3 regions of the Planococcus notacanthi genome follow, and region 1 is predicted to be linked to each of the others. Evidence: riboswitches for the same ligand, from Rfam matches in the RefSeq annotation. Region 1 holds a riboswitch; each other region holds the start of a gene.
What was found. A riboswitch is a leader RNA that binds a small molecule or an ion and turns the genes downstream of it on or off. The one in region 1 is predicted to bind lysine.

Region 1 (10,739 bases):
TTCAGTCTGTGATGAACCACAGGCAGGGGATGGTTCCATTCCCCTTGTTCCAGTGTCTACACGTCAAGACAAAGTCTTGCTGCGTCTTCACGGCCGTAATGTGCACGGCTGGCTCAATCCGGGGCACGGCCAAAAATGGCGTGAAGTACGCTATCTCTATGATTACAATCAAAAAGAATTAGAAGAAATAAGCCGCGCCGTAAAGGCTTTATCCGACACCACAGAAAATGTTTATGTCATCTTCAATAATAATTCGGGAGGTCATGCGGCAGGCGACGCCAAACAGTTTCAGGAAATGAATGGTTTGGCATTTGAAGGCCTTTCGCCGAAACAAATGGATCTGTTTGAAGGTGAATTTTGATGGTTTTTATCGTCATGGCGCTTGTCGGAATCGTTTCCGGTATCGTAGGCGCTTTGATTGGTTTAGGGGGAGGCGTCATTCTGGTTCCGGCACTATTATTTCTTGGAACAGGCTTTGCTTTTTTCCCTGAATTATCTCCTCAACAAATTGTTGGCTTATCCGTTATTATGATGATTTTCACTGGTCTGTCTTCAACCTTGGCTTATATGAAAGTCGGAACGGTCGATTACAAAAGTGGTATCATTTTCTTTGCGGGCAGTGCGCCGGGAACGGTAATCGGTGCTTTTGTCAATAAAAACCTGGATCTTCCTTCATTCAATCTTTATTTCGGCATTCTTTTGGTCCTGCTCTCTTTGCTTTTATTGATTAGAGATCATTTAAAGGAAGTCCATTGGTTTGTTGATAACGGCCGCCAGACGACTTTTATAGATAAGCAGCAGAAAGAATATATATATGGTTACCCTATTTGGTTTGCTTTGCTGCTGACCTTTTTTGTGGGGTTTGCTTCAGGGCTTTTCGGAATCGGTGGAGGATCCATCATTGTCCCTGCCATGATTCTATTGTTTTTGTTTCCGCCTCATGTGGCGATCGGAACATCGATGTTCATGGTCTTTTTATCAGCCATCATCAATTCCATCACTCACATCTCATTGGGGCATGTGCCATGGATCTACACAGCGGCAGTAGTCCCAGGTGCATACATTGGTGCGAAACTCGGAGCTCGGCTAAACAAACACCTTAACTCCGAAACGTTGGTCATTATTTTACGTCTAGTGCTCCTGGTTCTGGGGCTTCGATCGATTTACGAAGGAATATTTAGTTCTTAAAGAGGTGTTTTCATGAGCGAAACCATTCATATTTACCATACCAATGATTTGCATAGCCATTTCAAGAATTGGCCGCGCATCAAGTCTTTTCTCGCTGAGCGGAAAAGCTGGCATGAAGAGGCTGGCGATGTTTGTTTGATTCTGGATATTGGTGACCACGTTGATCGCTCGCATCCGTATACGGAAGGAACAGCTGGCCAGGGTAATGTGCTTTTGCTTAACGAAGTGCATTACGATGCCGTTACTATCGGCAATAATGAAGGCATCACCTTGTCCAAGGACGAACTCAATAATTTATATGTTGAAGCGGATTTTGAGGTAGTGGTATCGAATTTATTTGACTTGCAAGGGCGCCGGCCGGATTGGGCAAAGCCTTTCCACGTTATTCATACAAAAAATGGCACACGCATCGGACTGGTGGGAGCGACTGCAGAATTCACCCCCTTTTATCAGAAACTTGGCTGGAAGATCACCGATGCAAAACAATCGATTATAGAAGCAGTAAAGGAAATTGAAAACGAAGTGGATCTAATCGTCTGCCTGTCTCATCTTGGTGTTAAGGAAGATGAATTATTAGCCGAGCTTTGTCCACAGATCCACCTTATTTTAGGTGCTCATACCCATCATATTTTTCATGACGGGAAGTGGCAAGGAAATACGCTGATGGGGGCTGCTGGTAAGTTTGGTTTTTATATCGGCCATGTCACTGTAGAGGAGCAGTTTGAGAAATCTTCTGCACAACTGATCGAGACTTCCCAACTAAGAAAAGTGGAGGAAGGATTTGATGAATTCCTGGTCGAGCAGGGAAAACTGCAATTGGGGGAACTGGTCTTCCACAGCACGAAAAGCTTAAAAGCAGAGTGGTTTAAAGACTCCGAGATGGGTCTATTATTCGGACAGGCATTGATCGAATTTACGGAAGCAGACTGTGCGCTTTTTAATGCTGGAATTTTTATGCAAGATATGCCGAAAGGTGCTCTGACTCGCTATGATTTCCATAAAATGCTGCCACATCCGATCAATCCGTGTCTTGTCGAACTGAGTGGAGCGGAGTTGAAAGAAATCTACCTGCAATCGCTGAATGCGGAATGGCCACAGCTTGAATTAAAAGGAATGGGATTCCGTGGTGTGGTTTTTGGGAAGATGCTTCATATGAATATGGAGATAACTGATCACCATTTTTATATCAATGGACAGCTGGCGATGCATGACCAAATCTATAAACTGGTGACGTTGGATATGTTGACATTCGGTTATTTTTTCCCGAGTTTAAAGAGAGCGCCTAAAACGTATTTCATGCCTGAGTTCCTGCGGGATGTTTTCAGTCAGTATTTTCACAGCAAAGCCCTTAAGTAGAAGGAATGTTCAGACTAAAAAGGCATTTGATTTTGTCAGTATTTTGGGCTATGCTAACAAAGAAATATATATTGGTGGGTAGAGGCTGCAGAGCTGATCAGTAGGATGTGCGAGTTTGACCGCGTTGACCGCATCTGAAAGGAAGTTTTGCCGAAATCGATTTTCTGGGGTCTCCGGAAATTGGATTGGGATCATTCTGAACAAGAATGATACTGTCATTTAGGCGGAAGCGTAAATGGAGGGCTACAGGGTTGTTTGATGTGTATCGCACAGACGAATTGTAGAAGGCTGACTGATCCAACTGGAGAGGTCGGCCTTTTTTGTCTCATTTTTCACCCATCAAAAAATAAGGAGGAGTTTTCATGGAGAATACGATTTTTTCGATTTTGCCGCCGATTATTGCAATCGTTATGGTGTTATTGACACGCCGTGTCCTGTTGTCACTGGGGACAGGTATTGTCGCGGCAGCCGTAATTTTGACTTGGTTTGCACCAATTGATGCTTTACAGGAGCTTGTCAAATCATTTACGATCATTTTTTGGGACGAAGGCTTTAACGCTTATAATGTCTTTATCATTCTTTTTCTTTTATTGCTTGGCATCATCACCGCATTCGTCAGCTTATCCGGCGGCAGCCATGCCTTTGCTGAGTGGGCTTCGACACGCATCAAGTCAAGAAGAGGCGCAAAAGTCCTTACAGTGGTTTTAGGCATCGTCATCTTTATCGATGATTATTTCAATGCTTTGGCTGTCGGACAGGTTGCACGCCCAATCACCGACCGCTACAAAGTTTCACGTGCGAAACTTGCCTATTTCATCGATTCGACTGCAGCGCCAGTTTGTGTAATCTCGCCAGTTTCAAGTTGGGGAGCTGCAATCATAGGGATTGTTGCTACGATCTTGGCTGGCCAGACTTTTGTGGAATATTCCGCTTTAGAAGCCTTCCTGTGGATGGCACCGATGAATTTCTATGTAGTTGCTTCGTTGGCGATTGTTTTCTTTGTAGCTATCCGGGATGTGGATTTCGGGGAAATGAAGAAACACGAAGTGCTGGCAATTACAAAGGGACAGCTTTTTGACCCTAAGAAAACCATACCGGGTGAAATGAAAGAAGAGTTCCCTTCGCATTCTTATGGACATGTAAGAGACCTATTGCTTCCAATTCTATTGTTGATTGTCGGTACTGTAGGCGCGATGATCTGGACGGGTTATCAGAATGCTGGACATGTTTTCGATATTTGGTTGATTTTTGAAAATACCGATGTTCCCGCTTCCCTGTTAGCAGGCGGAATTTTGGGTGCATTGACGTCGATCATTCTATATGTTCTGCAGATGAAAAAGAACGAAACAGCTACTGTTGGATGGATTGGAAAAGGCATCTGGGCTGGCCTTAAATCAATGATAGGAGCCGTACTCATTTTAGTCTTTGCCTGGTCTTTGACTTCTTTGATCGGTTCTCTTGAAACTGGCGCTTATCTAGCGGGTGTGGTTTCTGATGGCAATATTCCAACTTCAATTCTCCCAGTCTTATTATTTGTTCTCGCAGGAATCATGGCTTTCTCAACAGGAACTTCATGGGGTTCATTCGGCATCCTGTTGCCGATTGCTGGAACCATTATGATTGAAGCGGAACCTTCGCTGCTGCTGCCGGCGCTATCCGCAGTCTTGGCGGGAGCTGTGTTTGGAGATCATTGTTCACCTATTTCCGATACGACGATTTTGTCTTCAACTGGAGCGGGGAGCAATCACATGGACCATGTCTTAACGCAGATACCGTATGCATTAACAGCTGCAGTCATTGCTGCAATAGGGTATATTGTCATAGGTTTGACCGGTTCTTTGCTGCTGTCATTAGGAACAGTGGCTTTGGTGCTGGCAGTGTTATTCATTGTCTGGTCACGACGGACAACTATTATTGAAAAACAACAAAATGCTTAAGTAAAAGAAGGCAGAGAAGCTTATTCTCTGCCTTTTTACTTTTGCTGCAATAGTTTTTTTAGAAAATATTTTGATTTCATCTTTACATTAAAGGAGCCTCTCGGTATACTATTTCTAGATTAACTAATAATCTGAAAATAATCAAAATTCCTATTTTTATGTAAATAAAATGGGAGAAAACAAAGGGGGAAGAGAGATGGAACGTTCGCAATGGGGTACACGTGCCGGCTTTATCATGGCTGCCGTCGGCTCTGCAGTAGGTCTTGGGAACATATGGCGTTTTCCGTATGTTGCGTATGAAAATGGCGGGGGTGCATTTTTCATACCGTATCTATTTGCATTGTTGACTGCAGGGATACCGATTCTTATACTTGAATTTACCATTGGCCATAAGTATCGCGGGTCAGCACCGTTGTCATTCTTTAGAATGGGCGGCAAGAAGTTGGAATGGATGGGATGGTGGGCTGTCTTTGTGTCCTTTATCATATCTGTATATTATGCTGTAATCATCGCCTGGGCAATGCGCTATACTATATTTTCTTTCAATCAGGCATGGGGTACGGATACACAAGATTTCCTGTTCAATGATTTTTTACAGCTGACAGTTCAACCGGGACAGACCGGCGGAATTGTCTGGGGTGTATTCATTCCATTGGCATTGGTGTGGATCATTACATTGGGGATTCTGCTGGCAGGTGTTAAAAAAGGAATTGAACTGGCCAACCGGATTTTCATTCCGACATTGGTGGTCATTTTCCTTGCTGTTGTAATTCGAGCGGTCACATTGGATGGCGCATTGACAGGATTGGAAGCCTTCTTCCAACCAGATTTTGATGCCATACTGAATCCGACGGTTTGGGTAGCGGCCTATGGGCATATTTTCTTCAGTTTATCAGTAGCATTCGCTATCATGATCACATACTCAAGTTATCTTCCGAAAAAATCAGATATCACAAATAATGCATTTATCACAGGATTCGCCAACTCTGCTTTTGAATTATTAGCAGGGATTGGAATATTTGCAGCTCTTGGATTTATGGCTGCTCAGCAGGGCGTCGCTGTAGGTGATGTCGCAACTGCAGGCGTCGGTCTTGCTTTTGTGGTTTTTCCACAGATCATCAATGAGTTTCCAGGATTCAATGGCTTGTTCGGGACTCTGTTCTTCTTGTCTCTGACACTTGCGGGTTTGACTTCATTAATATCAATTACTGAAACTTATGTCGCTGGATTCTCTGAGAAATTTGGAATTTCCCGTAACAAAGCGGTGTTATTCGGAGGCGGACTTGCTGCTTTGATTTCGATTCTGTTTGCGACACAAGGTGGATTGTACTTCCTGGATCTGGCAGATTACTTCATTAACCAATTTGGGGTTGCAGCAATCGGATTAGTGGAAGTTGTGCTGGTTGTTTGGGTCTTCCGCAAAGCGGATCTTCTCAAAGGCCATGCCAACGAAATCTCGGATATCCGACTTGGCGCCTGGTGGAAATTCAGCTTAGGAATCATTACGCCAATCGTTCTGGGTTATATGATGTTTGGACTTTTGAAACTGAATATCCTGAAAGAGTTTGAAACGGAAACCGGAAATTACGAAGGATATTCCGATATGTTCACCTTAGCAGGTGGTGTGGCTGTTGCTGCAGCTGCATTGATCTTTGGAATCCTCTTCTCTATCGGTAAATGGCATAAAGAACAAGGCGAATATGACGAGCGCAATTAAAAGGGGGAGCTTCATATGACAGTAAGTTCGATTGTCGTCATGATTATTGGGATGGTCATCATTTGGGGTGGCTTAGCTGCTAGCATCATTCATGCAGTTAGAAGCAGCAAAAAGAATAAAGCAAGAGATGCTGCAAATAACGTTTAATTTAAAGGCCCGGAAACTCCTAGTTTCCGGGTTTCTTTATGCTTTCATGGCAGTAGGTGAGCTTGTGAGGAACATGCCTTTATGATACATTTGGAATAGAATCGGATTCCATCCATAAATCAGATAGATAGGGGACGATGTGCGTGTCAACAAAGCAGGAACATCTTAGAAAGCCCGATTGGTTAAAGATTAAACTCAATACCAATGAAAACTATACCGATTTGAAGAAAATGATGCGAGAAAATAACTTGAACACAGTCTGTGAAGAAGCAAGGTGTCCGAATATCCATGAATGCTGGGGAACGCGGAGAACCGCTACGTTCATGATCCTCGGTGCCGTCTGTACAAGAGCATGCCGTTTTTGTGCAGTGAAAACCGGGTTGCCGAATGAGTTGGATCTTCAGGAGCCGGAACGGGTAGCCGCTTCTGTAAAAATGATGAACCTGAAACATGCGGTCATCACGGCAGTCGCACGTGACGATTTGAAAGATGGCGGCTCTGCTGTGTTTGCAGAGACAATACGTGCGATTAAACGAGCCAACCCATTTACAACTGTTGAAGTCCTGCCATCTGATATGGGTGGAATCTATGAAAATCTGGAACGGCTGATGGATGCTAAACCGGATATTTTGAACCACAATATAGAAACTGTGCGCCGTTTGACGCCAAGAGTCAGAGCACGAGCCAAATATGACCGGTCACTGGAATTGCTGAAGCGTTCGAAAGAATTGCATCCGGATATTCCAACAAAATCATCTTTGATGATCGGTTTAGGGGAGACCAAGGAAGAGATCATTGAAGTCATGGACGATCTCCGTGCTAACGATGTGGATATCATGACGATTGGCCAATACTTACAGCCCACAAAAAAACATTTGAATGTACAGAAATATTATTCGCCGAAGGAATTCAAGGAATTTTGGGAAATTGCGATGGCCAAAGGGTTCTCGCATTGCCAGGCAGGCCCTCTGGTGCGAAGCAGCTATCATGCGGATGAGCAAGTCAATGCAGCTGCTAAAGAGCGTCAGCGACTCGGAGAAGAGCAAGCAGCTGCTATAAACAGCTAATGGATGGTGAGGAAAATGATTACACTGGAACAGTTGAACTATGAAATACTGATCGATTACCGGGAAGGTTTCAAAGAAGAGGCATTAACTGCCCGCTATAGCGAAATTCTTTCGAAATACGATTATATCCTGGGGGATTGGGGTTACGGCCAATTGCGGTTAAAGGGCTTTTTCGAAGACACTAACCACAAAGCAACCTATGATACGAAAATCAGTACACTGCAGGATTATCTCTATGAATACTGCAATTTTGGCTGCGCCTATTTCGTTATCCGGAAAACCGGTAAAGCGGTAATGCCGATTGAAGAATCAGAACAGCAGGCTCCCGAAGCGGACATATAATCCGCCGGGGGTTTTTTCATGCAATATGATATGATTAAAGTAGAAATGAAAGATTTTTAAACGCCTATTGGAGGGTTTTTTATGTATTTTATTGACCGCAACAATATCACTGAAACGATTCAGTATATGAATTCTTTATTGAAGCATTACGAAAGCCAAGAACAGTGGACTTCGTTCGGCGACCAGCTGGCATTGGAACGGATTGGAGCGAACCTCATCGAGTCGATTATTGATGTCGGCAACTCCATGATTGATGGATTTATCATGCGCGACCCTGGAAGCTACGATGATATTATCGATATATTGGTGGACGAAAAAGTGATTACAGAAGAAATGGATCAACCGCTGAAGCAGGTTATTACATTGCGGAAAATGCTGGTGCGGCAATTTATGAAAGTTGATCACCAGGCCATTACGAATGCAATCGATGAAAACATGGAATCGTTGAAAGCATTTGGCCCGAAAGTCGAACATTACCTGGTTCATGAACTGGGGCCTGTTTCAGCATTTATACCGGAGACGAAGGATGGCAATTAAAACGTATCAAGCTTATTGCCTTGATTTGGATGGGACAATTTTTCGTGGATCGGAAGCGGTTGAAGAAGCGGCAGGTTTTGTCGAACGGCTGCAGGAAAAAGGTGTAGAGCCTTTTTTTGTTACAAATAATGCATCCATGACGCAACAGCAGCTAAAAGACAAAATGGCTGGCTTCGGAATCCGGGCAAAAAAAGAACAGATCATTTCCTCTGCGATTGCTGCAGCAAAATACATCAAACGCTGGTATGCCGGAGATACAGTCTATATGATCGGTTCAGATGGTTTGGATCAAGCATTGCGCCAGGAAGGTTTGACGCGGGTAGGCGATCAGGCGGGAATCGTGCTGATGGGGATTGACCGCAATATTACGTACGACAAGCTGGCAACAGCCTGCCTGCAAATTCGGAATGGGGCAGTCTTTTTATCGACCAATCAGGATATGGCTTTTCCTTCTGAAAAAGGGTTACTGCCCGGAAATGGGGCATTCACAACTTTGGTAGCCGCTTCGACTGGAGTAGATCCCGTTTATATCGGAAAACCGGAGATGCATATGCTGGAAGCCATTCAGCTGGAGTTCGGTTTCGACAAACAGGATATGGTGATGGTCGGCGATAACTACGATACGGATATCCAGGCGGGTATTCGTTTTGGGATCGACACGGTCCATGTCAATACCGGTGTCAGCCGGATGGAGGAAGTGCTGAGAAAAGAAAAGCCTCCAAACTTTGCGATTGAAAATCTTGGATTTTGGGAGATATAAATTAAGGCAGTCTTATATTTTCCCGAACTTCCTGCTATGGATGCCGCTGGCTTTGACAGCTTTCAAGGCAGCAAAAAAGCCGTTTTTCAACGGCTTAAAACAAAGGGTTCTCCTCTATGAATTCATAGACTTTTTTCGTCAGTTCATCTGGAGAGTCCGCTTCAACAATCTCTCCGTTAACCAGGGCATAAAGAGACTCGGAACATTTTGTGCAATAGCTTAAACAGCCGTATTCCAAAACGTCGAGATTGGGATCCCGTTCGAGTTTTTCAAAAGAATCTTGTGCGCCATTGGCAATATTGCTGATGCAAAATTCTACAATCGGTTTCATTCTAGGTCACCTCACTACAACGAAATCCTACCTTTTTTCGCAGCTGGAGTCAATTAATTGATTTCTAGTAAAAGCATTGTGAAAGTTATCACAATCAGCTATACTCATATTTGAGAAATTGATGCGACAGACGAAAATTAAAGGAGATTTTTATGCGAAAACTAGTCTTACTTGGAGGCGGTTACGGCAATATGCGGATTTTGCTTCGTTTATTGCCAACCAACCTTCCTCGGGATACAGAAATCATTTTAATTGACCGGACACCATTCCATAGCATGAAGACCGAGTTTTATGCATTGGCTGCTGGAACAGAAGCAGACCATGAAGTCCGTGTTCCTTTCCCGGAACATGAGCGGCTGACAGTGGTAAATGGCGAAATCCTGGAAATTGGCCTGCAGGAAAAATGCATTTTCATGGAAAGCGGCGAACGCGTTGCCTATGACGATTTGGTGATCGGACTCGGTTGCGAGGACAAATACCATAGCGTGCCGGGAGCGGATGAGTTCACTTTCAGCATTCAGACGATCGGCAAATCCCGTGCCACTTACCAAGCATTGCTTGGTCTTCCATCAGGCGCTGTAGTCGGTGTTGTTGGAGCGGGGCTCAGCGGAATCGAGCTTGCCAGCGAATTGCGTGAAAGCCGAAGCGATTTGAAGATTAAGTTGTTCGACCGCAGTCCTCGGATCTTGCGTGATTTCCCTGAACGCTTGAGTAACTTTGTGAAAAAATGGTTCGAGAACCACAACGTTGATGTAGTATCAAACTCCAACATCACAAAAGTTGAACCGAACCTTCTTTATAACCATGAAGAGACGATTCCAGTTGATGCTGTTGTTTGGACAGCGGGAATCCAACCAGTCAAGCCGGTCCGTGACCTTGGTCTTGAGAGCGACAATAGCGGACGGATCGTCATCAACCAATATCATCAGCTGCCGAATGATGAACATGTCTATGTTGTCGGGGATTGTGCCGCATTGCCGATGGCACCTTCAGCCCAATTGGCGGAAGAACAGGCTGAACAAATTGTGAAGATCTTGAAAGCGACTTGGAAAGGTGAACCATTGCCTGAAACCATGCCTGAAATCAAACTTAAAGGATTCCTTGGCTCTTTGGGCAAAAAACAAGGCTTCGCTTATTTGGCTGATCGCACAGTTACAGGCCGCATCGCCCGATTAATGAAGTCCGGCGTATTGTGGATGTATAAATGGCATAATGGATAATGAAAAAAAGCGCTCATGATTGAGCGCTTTTTTCATTGGCTTCAGTAAATCCATGTTTTTCAAGTTCACGGTAGACAGGCTTCAACTGAACATAGCCTTCCCCGACAACTTCCCCTTCAACCAATACCAATGGATAA
Region 2 (10,739 bases), on a different contig from region 1:
AAATGGTCATGATCGGACCTTCTCCTTACTATATGAATGAGCCTGGCTATAATGGCGGGTTTGAACGGGCAGACATTGACGAATTATTGGATATGATGGAAACCAATTATATGGAGTGGGCTAAATACTTGGCGCCGGTCGTCATGCAGAATGAGCAGCGTCCTGAGCTCGCCGAAGACTTTGAACATCTTTTATGCTCGAATGATCCGATGATTGCGCGGCAATTTGCTGAAGTGACGTTTACTACGGATCTTCGCGATCAATTGGATAAAGTGGCTGTACCCACGCTGATTCTTCAGACCAAGTTCGACGCTATTGCACCGGCGGAAGTCGGGCAGTATGTCCACGACCACATCCAGGGGAGCCGACTGATTGTGATGGAAGCAGTTGGCCATAATCCGCATTTAAGCGATTCTGATGAAACAGTGAAACACATCAAGGCCTATTTGGCGGAGTAGGGAGAGAAGACAGTGGAACAGCAGCTTGATCGAGCGCCATGTGGATATTTGATATTGGATCATGAATTGCGCATCGTGGAAATGAATAAAACCTTGCAGCTCATGACAGGTGCGCAACAACCGAAGCACATGCATGATTTATTGACAGTCGCTTCACGGGTTTACTTCCAGACCTACTTTACTCCTTCCATCAAAATGCATGGCACTGTAAACGAAATGTTTTTGACATTGAAAAGCGAGACGGGTTCCCTGCCTGTCTTGATGAATACGATAGAACGCGACGGCTCCTACGAATGTGCATTGATTCAAATGAGTGTCCGCGGGGAGTATGAAAAGGAATTGCTGCTGGCAAAGCGCAATGCTGAAAAGGTCAACCGTGAGACGGCCGAAGCATACGAAAAGCTGAAAACAGTAATGAATGAAGTGGAATGCAAACAGCAAGAATTGATGGACCTTAATTTCAAACTGCAGCAACTGGCTACAACAGATCCGTTGACGGGATTGAAAAATCGCCGTTACCTGACCGAACAATTGGAAGAACTCTTGCTTCAGGCTGAAACTGGCCGGGAAGTGGCCTTGTTGGTCATAGATATTGACCATTTCAAGAAGGTCAATGATTCACATGGCCATCAGATGGGCGACGCGGTCTTGCAGGAACTGGCCTGGCGTTTGGAAGCGGAAACCGGATCCGCTGATATCGTGGCTCGGCTCGGCGGTGAAGAATTCGTGGTGGTCATGCCAAACGCTGGACTGAAGGACGGCCTGGCCATGGGCAATGCATTATGCAAGCATATGGAAACAGCCCACTGGCTGCATGTCCCTATCACTGTCAGCATCGGTGCTGCGGTTTATGTGGCTGGAGAAGGAATGGATAGCTTGCTGTCACGGGCGGACGAATTTCTTTACAAAGCCAAAGCCAAGGGCAGAAATTGTGTGGTTGGAGACGAATAAAAAATTGCTTTGGCTCTCCAATTTCCATCCAGCTAAATCAATAAAATAAAACCCTTACATTCTTTGGAGCAAAGGCTATAATAGGCATATATAAATGTCTTCGTCTTTGGGGGGATTCCGATGGAAAAAGATATTCGATTGTTGGGTGGACGGGTAAGCGAGGATAAGGAATTAATTGCTCAATTGGTCTATGAAGAAGTGGTGAAAAATGTTCCGGCAGCACAGCTTGAAACGAACAAAGCCTTTATCGAAACTGTCACTAAGACCCGGATCCATTTTGTGGAACTGATCGGAGAGTCGATCAGCAATAGCTGCGACGTTCGAAAGGTCTATGCAGATATTCAAGAGTGGGGAGAAGAGACGGGAAACTTCTTTCTTGAAACCGGAAGATCGCTGGAAGATGCGTTGGCGGAAACGTCTCTTTACCGCAAACATATCGGAACCGTCATCAAGACAGAAGCGGTCCACAAAAAGATGGAGCTGCAGCTTCTCTTTGATGTCATGGAATTTTTCCATTCCTTGTTGGACCATGCGGCATACTCATATACACAAGCCTATACAGCATCGTACCAGCGGAAACTGAAATCAGCCAGGAAGGAATTTCTGGAGCTTTCAGCCCCCGTCGTGCCGGTCAGTGACCACATCGCAGTGTTGCCTTTAGTGGGGAATATTGAAATTGACCGCGCCCATTATATTCTGGAGAAAACACTGTTGGCCGCGAATCAGTTGAAAATCAGCGTGCTGATTGTGGATTTATCAGGAGTGGTGCGCGTGGATGCGATGGTAGCTGAACAAATCTTCAAAATCATCCAGTCGTTGAAATTGGTTGGTGTCCGCTCGATTTTAACCGGAATCCGTCCCGAAATCGCTACAACGTTAACTGAGATCGGAGTTGACTTGAAAGTGCTGGAGGTCGGCGGCAGCTTGAAGCGGGTTTTGGAACAAATGAAAGTCAATTGATGAAAAAACGCTGAAGCTCTGGGCTTCAGCGTTTTTTATCTTGTATCAGTTAGTGACGGCTTCGGAATGGACGTCAGGCAATGCCTTACGCAAGGTGATGGTTTCTTCTTCGGTCAATGGAATCATCGGCAAGCGCACGCCGCCGACTTGAACACCAGTCAGCGTAAGTGCCGCTTTGACCGGAGACGGGTTTGGCGCAGCGAACAATGCTTTCATTGTCGGCAATAATCTGCGGTGGATAGCCGCCGCGGTCTTTACATCTCCTGTTTTAAAGCTGGTAATCATGTCCTGCATATCGTTGCCGATGATATGCGCGGAAACTGAGACAATGCCGGTGCCGCCGATTGACAGCATTGGAATTGTTAAGCTATCGTCTCCACTGTAAACAGAAAATGTATCCGCTGTTTTTTCGATGATTTCTGCAGCTGCGTCCAAGTCTCCACTCGCTTCTTTAACAGAAACGATATTGTCGATCTTGGACAGGCGAATGATCGTTTCCGGAGATAGATTGACCACGCTGCGTCCTGGAATATTGTAGAGCATGACCGGCAGGCTTGTAGACGCGGCAATCGCCTGGAAATGCTGGAACATGCCTTCCTGTGAAGGTTTGTTATAGTATGGTGTGACCAGCATGATGCCATCAACGCCCGTTTCTTCTGCTTGTTTTGTCAAGGAGATGGAAGCGCGTGTATTATTGGAACCTGTTCCTGCAATGACTGGAATCCGTCCGGCTACTGTATGGACGGTAAACTGGAACAATTCAACTTTTTCCTCTGCCGTTAAAGTCGGAGATTCTCCGGTTGTCCCTGCGACGACCAGGCCGTCTGAACCGTTTGCTATCAAATGCTCTATCAATTGTTGTGTTGCCGGAAAATCAATGTCTCCATGTTGATCGAATGGCGTCACCATTGCTGTAATTACTTGGCCAAAATTCATAAAGAACACACCCTTTTCTAATTTTTGTCGTAGCTTAGAGGTGAGGGGCCTAGTCAGGAATAAACAAAAAAGCAGCAACGAGGGACTCGTTGCTGCAGTAGAAACAATGTTTACCAATCGTTCCTGTGCATCAGATAGCCCTCCATATAGTTCCCTATATGACAGTCCTGCATTTATTGAATGCAGACCCAGCGCACGGAAACATGAGATTTCCGCCACTTCGGCAAATCCCCCTTTCGGCAAACGTCAACGGAGCTCATACTCCTCGTTTTGCGTACTGATGGTTTTTGCGCCTCTATCCTACTCCATAAAAGCTGGAGCAAGAAATATTGAATTAGCTGTACTATAACAAATTCCACTATTAATTGCAAGGTCATCAGAGTAAAATTTTATACCGAAGGAGTGATTTGGGATGAAAGAGCAGGAATACGACCGCCGGTTGAATATCACAACCAGTGGAAATCAGCGGGGCTTTACGGATTCCCTTCACCACAACCGTTATGAGCCGACTCCTTACAAATTGCTGGACAGGTTGTTCGAAAACTACAGCCTGTCTCCCGGTGGCCGTCTGGTGGATGTGGGCTGTGGCAAAGGGAGATTGAATTTTTATGCCCATCATGTATTCGGATCAGAAACAGCTGGAATCGAAATGAATCCCGTATTTTATGCAAAGGCCCTTGAAAATAAAAGACAATATGTGAAAAAACATAAAAACGCTGAGCAGAAGGTGACGTTCTATAACTGCCTTGCACAGGATTACCCAATAACGGCACGGGACACTGTATTTTATTTTTTTAATCCATTTTCTGTCCAGATATTCATTGCATTTATCAATGAAATCATACGGTCTGCCGAGATAAGTCCAAGGACAATCGAGGTGATCTTATTTTTTGCTTCACAGGATTACAGTGATTTTTTGGAGACACGTACCGTTTTTGAATTGGCAAAAGAAATTCAGCTGCCTGGTTTCGATAAAGATCTCCGGGAACGTTTTTTAATCTACCGTTTGCATGAAGTGGATTAGAACACGCGTTGCAACGGGTATGGGTAAACAAAAAGCATTTTGAAACGAGGGAGTCCTATGGAGTGGAAAGGCAGAAAAGCCAGTAGAAATGTAGAAGACCGAAGAGGCAAAGGCGGTGCAATGGTGGCAGGCGGCGGAATCGGCGGTATTCTGATTGTGCTGCTTGTAGCGTTTTTAGGTGGCGATCCGGGTGTCATCCTGGACCAATTGGGAGGCTCAGGTGGAACAACGTCAAACCAGCCTTATGAAGCAACACAGGAAGAAGAGGAATTGGCTGAATTCGTTTCAGTTGTCCTCGCGGATACCGAAGAAGTTTGGACAGAAGTTTTTGCCGAGGAAGGCATGGAATATGTGGAACCGACATTGGTGCTGTATACCGGAAGTGTTGAATCCGCTTGCGGGACGGCAGGTGCAGCAGTCGGACCGTTCTATTGCCCAGGCGACTACAAGCTCTACATTGATTTGAGTTTCTACAATGAATTGCAGACCCAGTTCCAGGCGCCGGGTGATTTTGCCATGGCTTATGTAGTGGCGCATGAAGTTGGGCACCATGTCCAGAATTTGCTAGGTGTTATGGAAGAAGTGCAGCCTCTGCGCAATCAATTGAGTGAAGAAGAATACAATAAATTACAGGTTCGCCTGGAGTTGCAGGCGGATTATCTGTCAGGTGTCTGGGCGCATCATGCGCAAGGCATGGGCTATTTGGAAGAAGGGGACTTGGAGGAAGCGCTGACAGCGGCGAGTGCGGTGGGGGATGATACTATTCAGCAGCGTTCACGCGGTTATGTAGTGCCGGAGAGCTTTACCCATGGGAGTTCAGAGCAACGGAAGCGCTGGTTCTACAAAGGCTTCCAAGCCGGCAACCTGAAAGAAGGCGACACTTTTAATGCCACTGATTTATGACCCGGACCTTCTTTTAGTGGAAATCCAAGGGTGCGGCATTGATATTTTCGCTATTGTAATCCATTATAAAGAATAGACAGTCTTTTCATTTGTATATGGAAAGAAATTCAGTTCTATAAAGGAAGTACAACATGACGCAAGATAATATTACTCGCATAGAATATGAAGGAAAAGAATTGATTTTGATTGGGACTGCACACGTATCGAAAGTGAGTGCAGAGCAAGTGAAAGAAGTTATTGAAACGGAGCAGCCTGATTCGGTGTGCATCGAATTGGATGCGCAGCGCTATGAATCGGTCATGCAAGGCAGCAAGTGGAAAGAGACCGATATCTTCAAAGTCATCAAAGACAAGAAAGCCAGTCTGCTCTTGATGAATTTGGCGATTTCCTCGTTTCAGAACCGCCTAGCAGATCAGTTCGGCATCAAGCCTGGCCAGGAAATGATCCAGGGGATCGCTTCCGCTAAAGAAGCCGGAGCGGAACTTGTGCTGGCAGACCGCAATATCCAAGTAACATTTTCACGCATCTGGGGGAATATCGGCTTCATGGGCAAGGCCCAGCTATTAACTTCGGTTTTCTTCAGCATTTTCAGCAAAGAAACCATCTCTGAAGAAGACTTGGAGAAGATGAAGTCACAAGATACCTTAAATGCAGTCATGAACGATTTCACCCAGTCTTTCCCTAAACTGAAAGAGCCATTGATCGATGAACGCGACCAGTATCTGGCGCAGAAGATCAAAGAAGCGCCGGGTAAAAAAATTGTGGCGGTTCTTGGTGCTGCCCATATTCCTGGGATTGTAAAAGAAGTCCACAATGAACACGATTTGGCGGAATTATCGAAAGTTCCTCCAAAATCAAAATGGCCAAAAGTCATCGGCTGGACCATTCCGTTGGCGCTGGTGGCGATGATTGCCATCACCTTCATGAATAACCCGGCAGCAGGAATCGACCAGACCGTCAGTTGGATTTTGTGGACGGCATGCCTTGGGGCAATCGGCGCCGCTGCTGCATTTGGACACCCATTTGCCATCTTGACAGCGTTTGTGGGTGGCCCAATTGGCGCACTCCATCCACTACTGGCGGCCGGCTGGTTTTCGGGATTAGCTCAAGCTTATGTCCGCCGGCCGAATGTCGGCGATTTTCAAACCTTATCCAAAGATGTTTTCACTCTGAAAGGATTTTGGGATAATAAAGTCACGCGGGTTCTGCTGGTCGTTGTACTGACCAATTTGGGGACTGCGGCGGGAAATGTCATCGGTGGACTTGATGTTATCCGGTTATTTTTCCAGAATCTATAAGTAGAATTTTTCAGACAGCCTTTATGGCTGTCTTTTTTTATTGTATATGGATGTTTATTTCGAGAAATTGGGTATAGATTAAGTGAGAGATTGATGACGATAGGGAGGCGCGTTGTGGTGAGCTTCTTTTTGGTTGGGATTGTATTGTGGTCTCTGGTCATTGCGTCGATTGTGCTGGTGATTGTCGGTCTCTGGAAAAAGTCTTGGAAAGCCATAGCGTGGAGCGGAATTGCCTTGCTTCCACCCATGTTGCTCATTTTTATGGGCGGAGAAGGAATCTGGTTCCGTTTATGTATTTTGCTGCCGCTGGTCTTGTTGATCGCCGCTTTTTTAATGAAACAGCAAAAAATACAAAGTTTGTAGAACCGGATGGAAACTCGTCCGGTTTTTCTATGCTTTTTACTGGTCTTTTCAAATACATAGTTATACAATAGTTATACAAAACGCAGAGGAGCCTGGCTGATGAACTATATTTTAGAACGCAGCAAACTTTTTATTTTTTTGATTTTGATTTTCTCCATTATAGGAGCATATACGTTTCTGACTTTGCCGCAACGTGAAATTCCGGAAACACCGCCTAGCTTGGTTCTGGTTTCCACGATTCTGCCGGGTGCGGGGCCTGAGGAAGTGGAGACATCGATAACCAATCCACTGGAGCGTGAAATTCAGAAAGTGGATGGCATTACATCGATGCAGTCTGTTTCTTCGAATTCCGCTTCTATCATCACCTTGGAATTGGAGGATGGTGAGAATCCCGATGAGCTGATCAACAGCATTCAGCAGCAGGCGAGCAATGCAACAGCGGGATTCCCTGATACCGCTCAGGAGACATCGGTTGAGAAATTGGACCTGACTTTCCCGTTGGTGTCGTATATGTTCTACGGGGATGAAGAAGAGTTGGCTGATATGGACAATGCTTTATCCGATTTATCGGAAAGAGTGGAGGCTGTCTCTGGAGTTGCTGGAACCACAGTGAAAGGCCTGGACACGCAACAGGTTCTTGTTGAACTGAACAGCGAAGAACTGGCTGCCAACAATCTTCAGCCATTTGAAGTACTCGAATCGCTTCAGCAGGCGAACCAGCCGCTGTCGCTCGGTACACATGACAATGGCAACGAACAGGTCAGCTTGACTGTGCAGCGAAGCGAAGGCATCGAAAAGCTGGAGCAGCTGCAGGTGGGTGCCGCCGCCGTCCCTTTGGCTGATGTTGCGGCGATTGAATTAGTGGATCAGGAAACTACCGATATCGTTACATTTGAAGGGGAACAGGCCATTTCCTACACCGTTTTCCTGCAGACTGAGCAGGATGTTCCTTCTGTAGATGAAAATGTATCTGAAATCATTGAAGCTTTTGCAGAAGATCTGCCAGCTGGAGTTCAGGCTGAAAAATACGAATCCCAAGCGGATAATGTCAATACGATTTTTGACAGCTTGTATGTTTCTTTGGGGATTGCTGTATTGGCTGTTTTGATTGTCACAACGGCAGGCCTTACCTTATACGGCGCATTAGCCGTTGCTTTGACAGTGCTTGCTTCCGTGCTGATCGGCATGATTCCAATTCCGTTCATGGGTGTCGATTTGAATCAGATCTCGGTCATCGGCCTAATTATCGCTATCGGTATTCTGGTGGATGACAGCATTGTAGTCAATGACAACATTCAGCGGCGCTATAAACTGGGTGATTCTGCACTGGATGGAGCCGTAACAGGTGTGCGGGAAGTATACCCATCGATCATTTCTTCCAGTTTGGCGATCGTTGTGACATTTTCGCCGTTGCTGCTGTTATCTGGTGGAAATGGTGCGTTCATCAAAGCGTTGCCGAGTATTCTGATTACGACAATTATCGCTTCGACGGTGCTGTCAATCACATTGGTGCCGATGATGCAATACTTGAAGACGAAACGGAAAGCGAAGAAAATTTCGGATACTCCCGGATTTTTAGGAAAGCAGCTTGAGAAAATTGCGTTGTTTTATTCGAATAAAGTTCTGCGTGGCGTATTAAAACGCCCGCTTCTGGTAGGCCTCGGCGGCTTGCTGGTTGCAACAGGCCTGTTGTCGCTTGCGCTCTTTACGCCGTTTGAATTTTTCCCGGCCGCAGACCGTGAAGAAGTGACGATGGATGTCCGCCTTGCAGAAGGCACGACCATTGAAGAAACCGATGCCTTCCTTGCGGATTTGACGGAACAGGTCATTGCCGAAGATGAGCATGTTGCTGAAACGGCCATTTTTACCGGTGAAGGATTGCCGAACTTGTTCTCGGCGTCGATGGACAATACGGGCGGCAACACAGGGCAAGTGGCATTCCGCATCGACCGGGAAAGCACGACAGCTGCCGATTTCATCAGCAAATGGCAGCCGGAACTGCGTGAACGTTTCCCGGAAGCTGAAATCTTCCTGGATACGATTGTACAGGGTCCGCCAGTCGGCGCTCCTGTCACTGTAGATATTAAAGGTGAAGACATTGAAGAATTAGAGTCGCTTCGTGACAGGCTGGAAGGACAGCTGCTTGAAAACGGCGCGGACATCGTTACCGATAACCTTGGGGAACCGGTGCCGGCTATAGAATACGTGCCGAACCAGGATGCGCTGCAGACCAACAACATAGCTCTCAGCACAGTGACGAATCAGCTGCAGCTTTTGACGCAGGGTGTACCGCTCTACACGATTTATGATGGCCAAGTGCCATACGAAGTGTTCCTGAAACAGTCAGGCATTGAAGATGGAGAGCCAATCGATTTGTCTCAGTTCGATGTCCCTTCACTTAGTGAACAGGGACCGCCGCAATTGATTCCGATGGATCAATTGTTGACGGCTGAAGAAACCGAAACATTAGCACAGATTCCGCATCAACAGGCGGATCGTTCGATTACGCTTCGTGCATTCGGCGAAGTCGACGACTTTGAAAACAAAATGCTGGATGTCGTGGATGCAGAACGTAAATCCTTGCCGGAGGGTTATGAACTGTCTACCGGCGGAGAAAACTCGGATCAGGAAGCTTTCTTTGCTGAAATCGGCGTGTTGTTCCTGGTTGTGCTCCTGCTGGTTTACCTGGTCATTGCGTTCCAGTTCAAATCGTTCAGTTTGCCATTCCTTGTTTTGATCGCGGTGTATCTAGGGATTTCGGGTGCGATCCTGGGCTTGTTCCTGACACAAACGCCGCTCAGCTTCCTGGGAGTTATGGGAATCGTTTCCCTGACGGGGATTGTTGTGCGTAACGCGGTTGTTCTGATCGACTTTGTAGAAGCGCGCCGCTTGTCGGGCGACTTCGACATCAAAGAAGCCATTATCGAATCAGGATATGCCCGCATCAAGCCGATTCTTCTGACATCGATTACGTCGATTATTGCACTCGTGCCGGTCGCGTTGTCGGGAGATCCTCTATTTGAACCGTTGGCCGTCACGATTATTGCCGGATTGGCATTCTCAAGCTTGTTCACTTTAGTGATGATTCCATCGCTTTACTTGGTGTTCTATCGCGTGAACCGCAGAAGAAATGGTGTAACCGAATAATTAAGGACTGCGTGGCCTTCGGGCTGCGCAGTTTTATTTTTATTCGGGAATAATTGAAAAGCGAGCGGGTAAGCAAAGGAGTAAAGGGGGAGCGGGAGATGGCCGAAATCCAAGAAAAGAAAACCGGAGCAGGTATGGCAAAAGGGCCTTTCCTGGCAGTGCTGATGGCTGGTGTCTTTGTGGCCATACTGAATCAAACTTTGCTGGCGACCGCTTTGCCGCATATCATGGACGATTTGAGCATTTCCGCCAACACGGCGCAGTGGCTGACCACTGTTTTTATGCTGGTCAACGGCGTCATGATCCCGATTACCGCTTTTCTAATCGGAAAATTCTCCACACGCAATCTGTTTTTTGTCGCGATGGGCCTATTTGCGGCAGGTACGATTATTTGCGCGTTTGCACCTGGCTTTGCAGTTCTGATGGCCGGGCGGATTGTCCAGGCTGCAGGCGCAGGCATTATGATGCCGTTGACGCAAACCGTCCTGTTCATTGTTTTTCCTGTGGAAAAGCGAGGGCAGGCGATGGGCTTGTTCGGTTTGATCATCTCGTTTGCCCCGGCAATCGGACCGACGCTGTCAGGATGGATTGTGGGCCAATATCCATGGCGCGCCTTGTTTTACATCGTCATCCCGATTGCGTTGCTGGATTTAGTACTGGCATATTTTTTCCTGAAAAATGTCACCAAGCAGACCTATC
Region 3 (10,739 bases), on a different contig from region 1:
AGTTGGGTGCCGGGGTCTGGACAAAGAAAAGCGAAGGTGCCCGTTCAGCTCTGACGGGCATAAGACAAACCAGCGAAGTGGCGCTCTTTGCCGCACAGTTGGGTTGGCTTATGACCCAAAAAGTTGGGTACCGGAGTCTGGACAAAGAAAGCGAAGGTGCCCATTCAGCTCTGACAGGGGTAAGACGATCTGGCGAAGCGGCATGTTTTCAGCCGCACAGCCAGAGTGGATTGCATCCCGAAGAATAGGCTACTTCCCATTCGACTGACAGCAAGTAATGGTTCCATATAATTTTCACATCTACTTAGGGGGTAAACGGACTATGGCGAAAAAAGTATTAGTTTTGGGCGAAACGCGTGAAGGCGCTTTGCGTAATGTCTCATTTGAAGCAATTGCGGCTGCCAAGAAAATTTCTGGCGGCGGAGAAGTAGTAGGCGTTCTGATTGGGGATTCGGTTGCTGATTTTGGTGCTGAATTGATTGCATACGGAGCAGACCGTGTCGTAACGGTAGAACACCCGCACTTGAAGTCATACACATCTGACGGCTATGGCCAAGCATTTATGGCAGTCGTTGAGCAGGAAAATCCGGAAGGCCTTGTCTTTGGCCACACAGCAGTCGGAAAAGACCTGGCACCGAAAATCGCTTCCAAGTTGCAGGCTGGATTGATTTCGGACGTAACGGATATTGAAGGCGAAGGCGATGAAGCTGTCTTTATCCGCCCGATCTTCTCTGGTAAAGCATTTGAAAAAGTGAAGCTGAAAGAAGGCATCGACTTTATCACAGTGCGTTCGAACAACATTGCACCACTTGAACGCCAGGAGCGTACAGGCGAAGTTAGTTCATTGTCTGTAGATATCACGAACCTTCGCACCATCATTAAAAACGTTGTCCGCAAATCTTCTGAAGGTGTCGATCTTTCGGAAGCGAAAGTCATCATCGCCGGTGGCCGTGGCGTGAAGAGTGCTGAAGGATTTGAGCCATTGCAGGAATTGGCGAATCTTCTAGGCGGCGCTGTTGGCGCGTCCCGTGGCGCATGTGACGCAGATTATTGCGATTACTCGCTTCAAATCGGACAGACAGGGAAAGTGGTTACACCGGACCTGTATATTGCAGCCGGCATTTCCGGAGCGATTCAGCACATGGCGGGTATGTCCAACTCGAAAGTGATCGTGGCGATCAACAAAGATCCAGAAGCGAATATTTTCAAAGTAGCAGATTACGGCATTGTCGGAGACTTGTTTGAAGTCATCCCGATGCTGACAGAAGAATTCAAGAAAGTAATGTAATTTTGGATGGCGGCGGGTCTACAAGACTCGCCGCCATTTTCTGTTTAACGCACCCAATTGACGGGTAATGGAAGAGTAGGCAAATAAATAGCTGTTGTTTTTAACGCATGCTATACTCTGTATATAGTTTGGTTTTAATCATAAGGAGGAATTATTCATGGCAATCGTACACGGTACAGATCAGAACTTTTCACAAGAAGTATCAGAAGGACTCGTTTTAGTAGATTTTTGGGCAACTTGGTGCGGACCATGTAAAATGATTGCTCCAGTGCTGGAAGAGTTAGACGCTGAAATGAGCGATAAAGTTAAAATCGTAAAAGTTGATGTGGATCAAAACCAGGAAACAGCTGGAAACTACGGCATCATGTCAATTCCGACTTTGCTATTGATGAAAGACGGAGAGACAGTAGATAAAGTAGTTGGTTTCAGACCAAAAGAAGCATTGGCTGAATTGGTTGAAAAACACGCATAATTCTTAACCGGGTCCAGTGATGGTGCCCGGTTTTTTAATAGGGTGAGATAAAAGATGGCTAACGAATTGATTCAGCATAAATTAGCAATATTGCCTGATCAACCAGGCTGTTATTTGATGAAGGACCGCCAGAATACCGTCATTTATGTCGGCAAGGCGAAAGTTCTTAAAAATCGCGTGCGCTCCTACTTTACGGGAAGCCACGATGCAAAAACCCAGCGTTTGGTCAATGAAATCGAGGATTTCGAATACATCGTGACATCTTCCGATAAGGAAGCGCTGATTCTTGAATTGAATTTGATCAAGAAATACGATCCGAAATACAACATCATGCTGAAAGATGACAAAAGCTATCCGTATTTAAAGATTACCGGTGAGCGCCATCCGAAGCTGATCACGACCAGACATGTCAAAAAAGACAAAGGCAAGTATTTCGGTCCGTATCCGAATGCTTATGCCGCGGCAGAGACGAAAAAGTTGCTGGACCGCCTGTACCCATTGCGGAAATGCCATACCATGCCGGACCGGGTTTGTTTGTATTATCATTTGGGGCAATGTCTTGCGCCATGCGTCAAGCCAGTAGAAAAAGAAACCTATCAGGAAATGATCGACGGCATCAGCAAATTTCTAAATGGCGGTTTTCGTGAAGTCAAACAGGAATTGGTCGAGAAAATGTCTGAAGCGGCAGAAAATCTGGAATTTGAGCGGGCCAAGGAATACCGTGACCAAATTTCGATGATTGAAACCGTTATGGAAAAACAGAAAATGGCGATGAATGATTTCACCAATCGCGATGTATTTGCTTATGCGGTCGATAAAGGCTGGATGTGTGTGCAGGTCTTTTTTGTGCGCCAAGGCAAATTGATTGAACGGGATGTTTCGCTTTTCCCGCTTTACCGGGACCCGGAAGAAGAATTTTTGACTTATCTTGGCCAGTTTTACGAAAAACCGAACCATGTTAAGCCCAATGAAATTCTGCTTCCGGAAGCGGACGATCCGGATATGCTGAAAGAATGGCTCGGAGTCCGGGTGCTCGTTCCGCAGCGCGGCAAGAAAAAAGATTTGGTGGCGTTGGCGAAGAAAAATGCCGAGATTGCCATTAAAGAGAAATTTCAGCTATTGGAGCGCCAGGAAGAACGGACAGTCGGTGCATGCGTAGATTTAGGTGAAGCAATGAACATTGAAACGCCTTTGCGCATCGAAGCGTTCGACAACTCGCATATTCAAGGTGCCGATGCGGTGTCTGCAATGATTACGTTCATTGACGGCAAGCCTTCTAAAAAAGATTACCGGAAATACAAAACGCGAAACGCTTCCAAGCCCGATGATTATGCAGCGATGCGTGAAGTGATCCGCCGGCGCTATTCACGGGTCTTGAAAGATGGATTGCCTTTGCCGGATTTGATTGTCATTGATGGCGGCAAGGGACAAATGGAATCAGCCCGTGAAATTCTGGAAGATGAACTCGGCTTGTCGATTCCGATTGCCGGTTTGGCAAAAGACGCCAAGCACCAAACGTCCCAATTGCTCTATGGTTCACCTCCTGAAGTGGTTCCGTTGAAACGGACCAGCGAAGCATTTTACTTGATGCAGCGCATTCAAGATGAAGTCCACCGTTTCGTTATCACGTTCCACCGGCAGCTGCGCGGCAAGAATTCGATCCAGTCCGCTTTGGATGGCCTTGAAGGAGTTGGCCCGAAACGCAAACAGCAATTGCTGAAGCATTTCGGTTCCGTCAAAAAAATAAAAGAAGCTTCTATAGAAGATATTCAACAAGCGGGAATCCCGTTAGCTTTGGCGACATCCATCAATCAGCATTTTGCTGAGGAGACATTGCCAAGCGATTCATAACATGTTATCGTAAGACCATAATTGAATCACTTGGAAAAGTGATGATAGAGGCGCGAACGTCAATAGTAAGCATTTGGAGATTTGCAGAATCCGTGAAGAATGTTGAAAGGGGCGGTCGCCGAAGTGTGCGTATTTACTGCTGTTTCGCATGCTGGTTCTGCATTTAAGAAGTGCAGAGCTGTCAGAGTCAATCTCTGGAGGGCTATCTCACATGGACGTTTTTCGTACATGATAAAAGAGGTAGTTTGCCGCGGTTGCGGTGAGCTGCCTCTTTTTGTGTCTTTGCCCGGGAGTTATGCTGTTTCCTGGCTAGGCATGTTGAGGGCCACATACTAAATGTGGGAGTGGATGGAATGGAAACGATCGTCATGAAATTTGGAGGCACGTCTGTTGCTACACCTGAGAAAATCATTGGAGTGGCAGAAAGAGCCATTCGAGAAAAAGAAAAAGGAAAACGCGTAGTCATTGTGGTTTCGGCAATGGGCAAGACAACAGATACGCTGCTTGGGTTAGCAGGGGAAATCTCAGCTGAGCCGCCGAAACGGGAAATGGATATGCTATTGGCTACAGGCGAGCAGATTACCATCTCGTTACTGGCTATGGCCTTTAAGAAGCTTGGCCATGAAGCGCTATCGTTTACGGGGTGGCAAGCCGGAATTGAAACAGAGTCTGTTCCGCGAAATGCCCGGATTGAACAAATTCACACGGAACGGCTTGAACGCGTGCTTGACAATGGTTATTTATGTGTAGTGGCTGGATTCCAAGGGGTAGATAAAATCGGTAACATCACCACCCTTGGCCGGGGAGGTTCCGATACGACCGCAGTCGCACTTGCGGCAGCGCTCGGAGCTGAAAAATGCGAAATCTATACCGATGTCGACGGTGTCTACACTTCCGATCCACGTTTTGTAACAGGTGCACGGAAGCTGGAACAGATTTCATATGACGAAATGCTCGAACTCGCTAATCTGGGAGCAGGTGTGCTACACCCGCGTGCAGTTGAATTCGCAAAAAACAATCGCGTACCATTATCGGTCAGAGCAAGTTATTCAGACGAGCCTGGCACAATCATACAAGAGGTGATCACTGTGGAAAAAAACTTAATCGTCAGAGGTGTAGCGTTCGAACCTGGGGTAGCGCGTGTAACTGTCATTTACAAAAAACCGTTTAACGGATCGCTGGCAAATATTTTTACCAAGTTGGCAGAAAATCAGATCGACGTTGATATTATTGTTCAAAGCATCAGTGATGAATTTCCTCCTTCGGTATCGTTTTCCATCAGCCAGGAAAGCTTGGAAGAAACACGCCGCGTGTTGACTGAAGCTCAAAGTGAAATTGGCTTTCTTTCCATGAATGTGGAAATCGGCCTATCGAAAGTCTCCATTGTCGGGTCAGGCATGGTATCAAATCCAGGGGTGGCTGCACGGATGTTTGATATTTTGAGAAGTCAAGACATCCCAGTGAAGATGGTCAGCACATCTGAGATCAAAATTTCAGTGGTAGTGCCGGAAACGGATATGAAGAAATCGGCAAATGCTTTGCACGAGGCCTATGGACTTTCAGAACTTCAGGTGCATCAAGACATATCTTGAATTAAAAACGGTGTACGTGAAAATATTCACAAAATGTTCAAATTCTCAATAGCAATGCTGCGATAATCCCGACAACAGTGGAATACAGCAGAAACAGCTGAAAAAGCGATTCTCAATTAGAGAATCGCTTTTTCGCATAAATCTAATAAAACGGTTACATTCACATAGGTTTTCCCCCTTATGCGGCGTGAAGTCCCCCTTTTTAATGTAATAACTATCTGTTTAAAAGGGATTCGTTGCCTTGACGCTCTCAGAGGGGGGGAGTACAATAAATATGTCATATTCTTGTATCATGATGGTGTTGCGGCTTCAGGTGCTTTCGTCAATTTTTCGTTTGCTCTGGACGCTGCCAATCAATGTTTTGAGGGGGGTAAAATTTTGGATAACAATCGTGAATTTTTAATGCGCAGGCTGCACTCATTGTTGGGGATCATTCCTATCGGTTTATTCTTAACGCAGCACTTAATCGTCAACCATTTTGCAACTCAGGGTGTGGAGTCATTCAATAAAGCATCCGAATTTATGGCTAATCTTCCATTCGTCATTTTCCTGGAGATTTTTGTCATCTATTTACCAATCTTGTATCATGCGTTTTATGGCCTATACATAGCGTTTACTTCGAAGAACAATCCTGGCCATTATAGCTATTTGCGCAACATTCTGTTCGTTGCACAGCGCTATACAGGTGTCTTCCTTGTAGTCTTCATCGCTTGGCACGTATTTGAAACAAGATTCCAAGTTGCAATCGGAGCAGCTGCTGCAGCTGATTTCAACATGATGGAAAACATTTTAAGCAACCCGTTCATGCTGGCATTCTACATCGTCGGTGTCTTGGCTGCAGTCTTCCATTTATCAAACGGACTTTGGTCTTTCCTTGTTACATGGGGAATCACACAATCCGAAGCATCTCAACGAAATGCAACATATTTCACACTTCTAGTATTTATTGTATTATCGATCATTGGTATCAGAGCATTGTTTGCATTCGTTTAAGAATGTTTCAATCATTGGTGAACTAAAAGAGGAGTGAATACTAACATGGCGAAGGGCAAAATTACGATCGTCGGTGGCGGCCTAGCTGGCCTAATGGCAGCAATTAAAGTTGCAGAAGCAGGTTCTTCCGTCGATTTATTTTCAATCGTTCCCGTTAAACGGTCCCACTCAGTATGTGCGCAAGGCGGGATCAACGGAGCGGTTAATACAAAAGGTGAAGGGGATTCCCCGGATATTCACTTTGATGATACTGTATACGGAGGCGACTTCCTTGCGAATCAGCGTCCCGTAAAAGCAATGGCGGATGCAGCACCTGGAATTATCCGGATGTTTGACCGCATGGGCGTTATGTTCAACCGTACGCCGGAAGGCCTTTTGGACTTCCGCCGCTTTGGTGGAACGATGTACCACAGAACAGCATTTGCCGGTGCAACAACTGGCCAGCAATTGCTATACGCATTGGACGAGCAAGTTCGCCGCTACGAAGTGAGCGGACTGATCACGAAATACGAAGGCTGGGAATTCCTGGGTCTTGTTCTTGACGAGCAAGGCGTCGGCAAAGGGATCACAGCTCAAAATATGACGACTATGGAAATCAAATCGTTCCGTGCAGATGCTATCATCATGGCAACTGGCGGACCGGGGATCATTTTCGGGAAATCGACGAACTCTGTCATCAATACAGGTTCAGCGGCTTCTATCGTCTATCAGCAAGGTGCATACTACGCAAACGGCGAATTTATCCAAATTCACCCGACAGCGATTCCAGGAGACGATAAACTGCGCTTAATGTCAGAATCAGCTCGTGGGGAAGGCGGACGTATTTGGACATACAAGGACGGCAAGCCTTGGTATTTCCTTGAAGAAAAATATCCAGCTTACGGAAACCTGGTTCCACGTGATATTGCAACACGTGAAATCTTCGATGTCTGCGTCAACCAAAAACTCGGCATTAATGGCGAGAACATGGTCTACCTGGATCTTTCACACAAAGATCCTAAAGAGCTTGATATCAAACTAGGCGGCATCATTGAGATCTACGAGAAATTCACTGGTGATGACCCTCGCAAAGTACCAATGAAAATCTTCCCGGCTGTCCATTATTCAATGGGTGGATTATGGGTCGATGACCACCAAATGACAAGCATCCCTGGCGTTTTGGCAGCGGGTGAATGTGATTATTCTCAACACGGCGGTAACCGTCTAGGTGCGAACTCATTGCTTTCAGCGATTTACGGCGGTATGGTCGCAGGACCAAACGCTATTGAATATGTAAATGGCCTTGATGTGTTGGCAGAAGATCTTCCTTCGGCTATTTATGAAAAATACGAAGCAGAAGAGCAGCGCAAATGGGAAGAAATCCTTGCATTGAACGGCACAGAAAACGCTTATGTCCTCCACAAAGAGCTTGGCGAATGGATGACGGACAATGTAACAGTAGTACGCTACAATGATCGTTTGCAGAAGACGGATGAAAAACTCCAGGAACTGCTTGAACGTTTCAACCATATCAATATTACTGATACACAGCTTTGGAGCAACCAAGGCGCAATGTTTACACGCCAGTTGCGAAATATGCTACATTTAGCACGAGTGATCACAATCGGAGCGCTTAACCGTAACGAAAGCCGCGGAGCTCACTACAAACCGGAATTCCCGGATCGTAATGACGAAGAATTCCTTAAAACGACTATGGCTAAATTTAATGGCAATGATGCACCTATCTTCCACTATGAAGAAGTCGATACATCGTTGATTCCACCGCGCAAACGTGATTACTCAGCAAAAGCATAATCTAGAAGGGAGCTAATTTACCATGGGTGAAGCAGCAAAGACGGTTATATTTGAAATCGAACGCCGAAACTCTACGGATGAGAATTCGTATTGGGAAAAGTTCGAATTGCCATATAAAGCGAATATGAATGTCATCTCGGCATTGATGGAAATTCGCCGTAACCCTGTCAACATGGAAGGGAAGAAAACCACTCCTGTAAACTGGGACATGAACTGTCTGGAAGAGGTTTGTGGAGCATGTTCGATGGTCATCAATGGCAAAGCGCGTCAATCGTGTACTGCTTTAGTTGACCAATTGGAACAGCCAATCCGCCTTCAGCCGATGAAGACATTCCCTGTTGTCCGTGACCTTGTCATTGACCGCAGCCGGATGTTCGATTCGTTGAAGAAAGTTAAAGCATGGGTGCCGATTGATGGTACGCATGACCTTGGAGACGGACCACGTATGCCTGAGCGCAAGCGCCAATGGGCTTACGAATTGTCTAAATGTATGACTTGCGGCGTATGTCTTGAAGCATGCCCGAACGTCAACGATAAATCTGATTTCATCGGAGCTGCCCCACTTTCACAAGTTCGCTTGATGAACGCGCATCCAACTGGTTCTATGAACCGCGATGCACGTTTGAATGCGATTATGGGTGAAGGCGGACTTGCAAGCTGCGGTAACTCTCAAAACTGTGTGGAGTCTTGTCCAAAAGGAATTCCTTTGACAACTTCAATCGCAGCGTTGAACCGCGACACGACTGTTCAAATGTTCCGGAACTTCTTCGGAAGCGACAGAATGGTTGACTAGTATCCACTAAAACCCCGCTGCGGCGGGGTTTTTATTTTGTCCTGTTTAGAAAATGCCTGCTCTTTTCTCAAGTTTTTGATATACTAGGAAAATGAAGAAGTTGAGCCAGTGGAGGTTTTTTCGATGAAAGCAAATTATATTGAGAATTTCAATGAGTGGAGCCGGGAATTTTCCTTTTCCGCTCCGGTGCAAGTGCGGTTTTCTGAAACCGATATGTTCGGTCATGTGAACAATACGGTACCGATCGCTTATTTTGAATTTGCACGGATTGAATTCATGAAAGAGATGGGTTTGATGCAGCGCTGGTTGGAAGCTGGCAATGAATTATTTCCTGTCGTCGCGGATATGCAAGTGGATTTTGTGCAGCAAGTCTTTTTTGATGAAAAATTGAGTGTCTACGTCAAAATCGCGCGTGTCGGAACTTCTTCGGCAGATGTCCATTATTGGACGGTCAACGAAAAAGAGGAAACATGTTTCACTGGGAGAGGGACGATCGTCCAGATTTCGAAAAAGACTGGAAAAGGCCATCCTTGGTCCGAGCAAGACATCGAATTGCTGCGTGCCGAACAGTTGGCGACCGTTAAAAAATAAGTGAGTTCTTGCTATATCAATAAAAAACCTTCACTATAAGAAGAAGATGGTTTTTCAAGGAGTGGTAATTATTAATGAATGATGACAAGCAAGGCATCAGCCATGATTCAGAACGTATCGCATTCATGGAAAAGGAACTGCGTTACATTTCAGGGATCATTAAGCAAAAAGGCCGGGAGATTCTGAATTCCTATACGATTACACCACCTCAATTCGTTGCATTGCAATGGCTGTTTGAACATGGCGACATGACCATCGGCGATTTGTCGAACAAGATGTATTTAGCGTTCAGCACAACGACGGATCTGGTCGATCGCATGGAAAAGAACGAACTCGTTGTCCGTATCCGTGAAGAACAGGATCGCCGTGTCGTGCGGATCAAATTATTAAAAGAAGGCGAGCGGGTCATTGAAGAAGTGATTCAAAAGCGCCAGGAATATTTGAAAACGGTATTAGCGGATTTCACAGTAGACGAAGCGGAACAATTTGCAGCTTTGCTTGAGAAACTGCATACAAACATGAAATAGGATAGAGGCGATGACGTTGAATGCGCCAATCGGAGTAATTGATTCAGGAGTCGGTGGACTTACCGTCGCAAAGGAAATAATGAAACTATTGCCGAATGAGCAAATTTACTATATCGGTGATAATGCCAGGTGCCCTTATGGCCCGCGTCCGCTTTCGGAAGTACGGACCTATACGTGGCAAATGGCTAATGCATTGATGAAAAAGAATATAAAAATGCTGGTCATCGCTTGCAATACCGCAACAGCAGCAGCGCTGTATTCTCTTCAGAAACACTTGCCGATCCCTGTAATCGGTGTAATCTTTCCTGGAGCCAGAGCTGCAATCAAATCATCAACAACAAAAAACATTGCCGTTTTGGGCACTTTAGGGACAGTGCAAAGCGGAGCCTACGAGAAAGCAATCTTGTCTCTCGTTTCTGCTTCCCACGTCGTGCAGCTGGCATGCCCGCGTTTCGTTCCTTTGGTTGAAAGTGATGAATACGAAGGTGAATTCGCTCACCGCATTGTCCAGGATACGTTAGCGACAATTGCCCATGAAGAATTCGATACCGCCATTTTAGGCTGTACCCATTATCCGTTGCTGCAGGGCTTTATTGAAGAAGTTCTTGGTGATACGGTCCATGTGTTGTCTTCAGCAGAAGAGACAGCAAAGGATGTAGAACGTTACTTGAGCTATAAAGATCAATTCGCAGAATGGAAGCAGCCGCCGGTGCATCGTTTTTATACATCAGGCTCTACACAGATTTTCGGTTCCATCATCCAGAAATGGCTGGGGATTGAGGAACCGCTGATCCATTCGATTCGCTTTCCCAAAACCTGATGGCTTCCGGCTGTCAGG

Region 2: linked by a shared signal. The riboswitch ahead of dapA (4-hydroxy-tetrahydrodipicolinate synthase) and the one ahead of QMA01_RS16155 (Na+/H+ antiporter NhaC family protein) in region 1 are both predicted to bind lysine.
Region 3: linked by a shared signal. The riboswitch ahead of QMA01_RS06670 (aspartate kinase) and the one ahead of QMA01_RS16155 (Na+/H+ antiporter NhaC family protein) in region 1 are both predicted to bind lysine.

Annotation. Positions count from the first base shown of each region.
Region 1 is NZ_JASDCQ010000005.1:144,822-155,560, forward strand. Features, by position in the region: gene QMA01_RS16140 (DUF72 domain-containing protein) at 1-361, shown strand, start outside; gene QMA01_RS16145 (sulfite exporter TauE/SafE family protein) at 361-1,188, shown strand; gene QMA01_RS16150 (bifunctional metallophosphatase/5'-nucleotidase) at 1,201-2,544, shown strand; lysine riboswitch at 2,616-2,798, shown strand; gene QMA01_RS16155 (Na+/H+ antiporter NhaC family protein) at 2,907-4,481, shown strand; gene QMA01_RS16160 (sodium-dependent transporter) at 4,678-6,198, shown strand; gene QMA01_RS16165 (methionine/alanine import family NSS transporter small subunit) at 6,214-6,345, shown strand; gene lipA (lipoyl synthase) at 6,489-7,412, shown strand; gene QMA01_RS16175 (YutD family protein) at 7,428-7,754, shown strand; gene QMA01_RS16180 (DUF86 domain-containing protein) at 7,836-8,291, shown strand; gene QMA01_RS16185 (TIGR01457 family HAD-type hydrolase) at 8,281-9,051, shown strand; gene QMA01_RS16190 (YuzB family protein) at 9,146-9,382, opposite strand; gene QMA01_RS16195 (NAD(P)/FAD-dependent oxidoreductase) at 9,535-10,602, shown strand; gene QMA01_RS16200 (YuzD family protein) at 10,616-10,739, opposite strand, start outside.
Region 2 is NZ_JASDCQ010000002.1:377,682-388,420, forward strand. Features, by position in the region: gene QMA01_RS09385 (alpha/beta fold hydrolase) at 1-458, shown strand, start outside; gene QMA01_RS09390 (GGDEF domain-containing protein) at 471-1,409, shown strand; gene QMA01_RS09395 (STAS domain-containing protein) at 1,530-2,369, shown strand; gene dapA (4-hydroxy-tetrahydrodipicolinate synthase) at 2,415-3,305, opposite strand; lysine riboswitch at 3,433-3,611, opposite strand; gene QMA01_RS09405 (SAM-dependent methyltransferase) at 3,718-4,329, shown strand; gene ypfJ (KPN_02809 family neutral zinc metallopeptidase) at 4,387-5,232, shown strand; gene QMA01_RS09415 (TraB/GumN family protein) at 5,364-6,530, shown strand; gene QMA01_RS09420 (hypothetical protein) at 6,645-6,893, shown strand; gene QMA01_RS09425 (efflux RND transporter permease subunit) at 6,993-10,040, shown strand; gene QMA01_RS09430 (MDR family MFS transporter) at 10,139-10,739, shown strand, end outside.
Region 3 is NZ_JASDCQ010000001.1:1,354,803-1,365,541, reverse strand. Features, by position in the region: gene QMA01_RS06685 (electron transfer flavoprotein subunit alpha/FixB family protein) at 323-1,288, shown strand; gene trxA (thioredoxin) at 1,446-1,760, shown strand; gene uvrC (excinuclease ABC subunit UvrC) at 1,815-3,611, shown strand; lysine riboswitch at 3,649-3,824, shown strand; gene QMA01_RS06670 (aspartate kinase) at 3,965-5,203, shown strand; gene QMA01_RS06665 (succinate dehydrogenase cytochrome b558 subunit) at 5,582-6,196, shown strand; gene sdhA (succinate dehydrogenase flavoprotein subunit) at 6,242-7,990, shown strand; gene sdhB (succinate dehydrogenase iron-sulfur subunit) at 8,013-8,783, shown strand; gene QMA01_RS06650 (acyl-CoA thioesterase) at 8,907-9,374, shown strand; gene QMA01_RS06645 (MarR family winged helix-turn-helix transcriptional regulator) at 9,449-9,901, shown strand; gene racE (glutamate racemase) at 9,918-10,721, shown strand.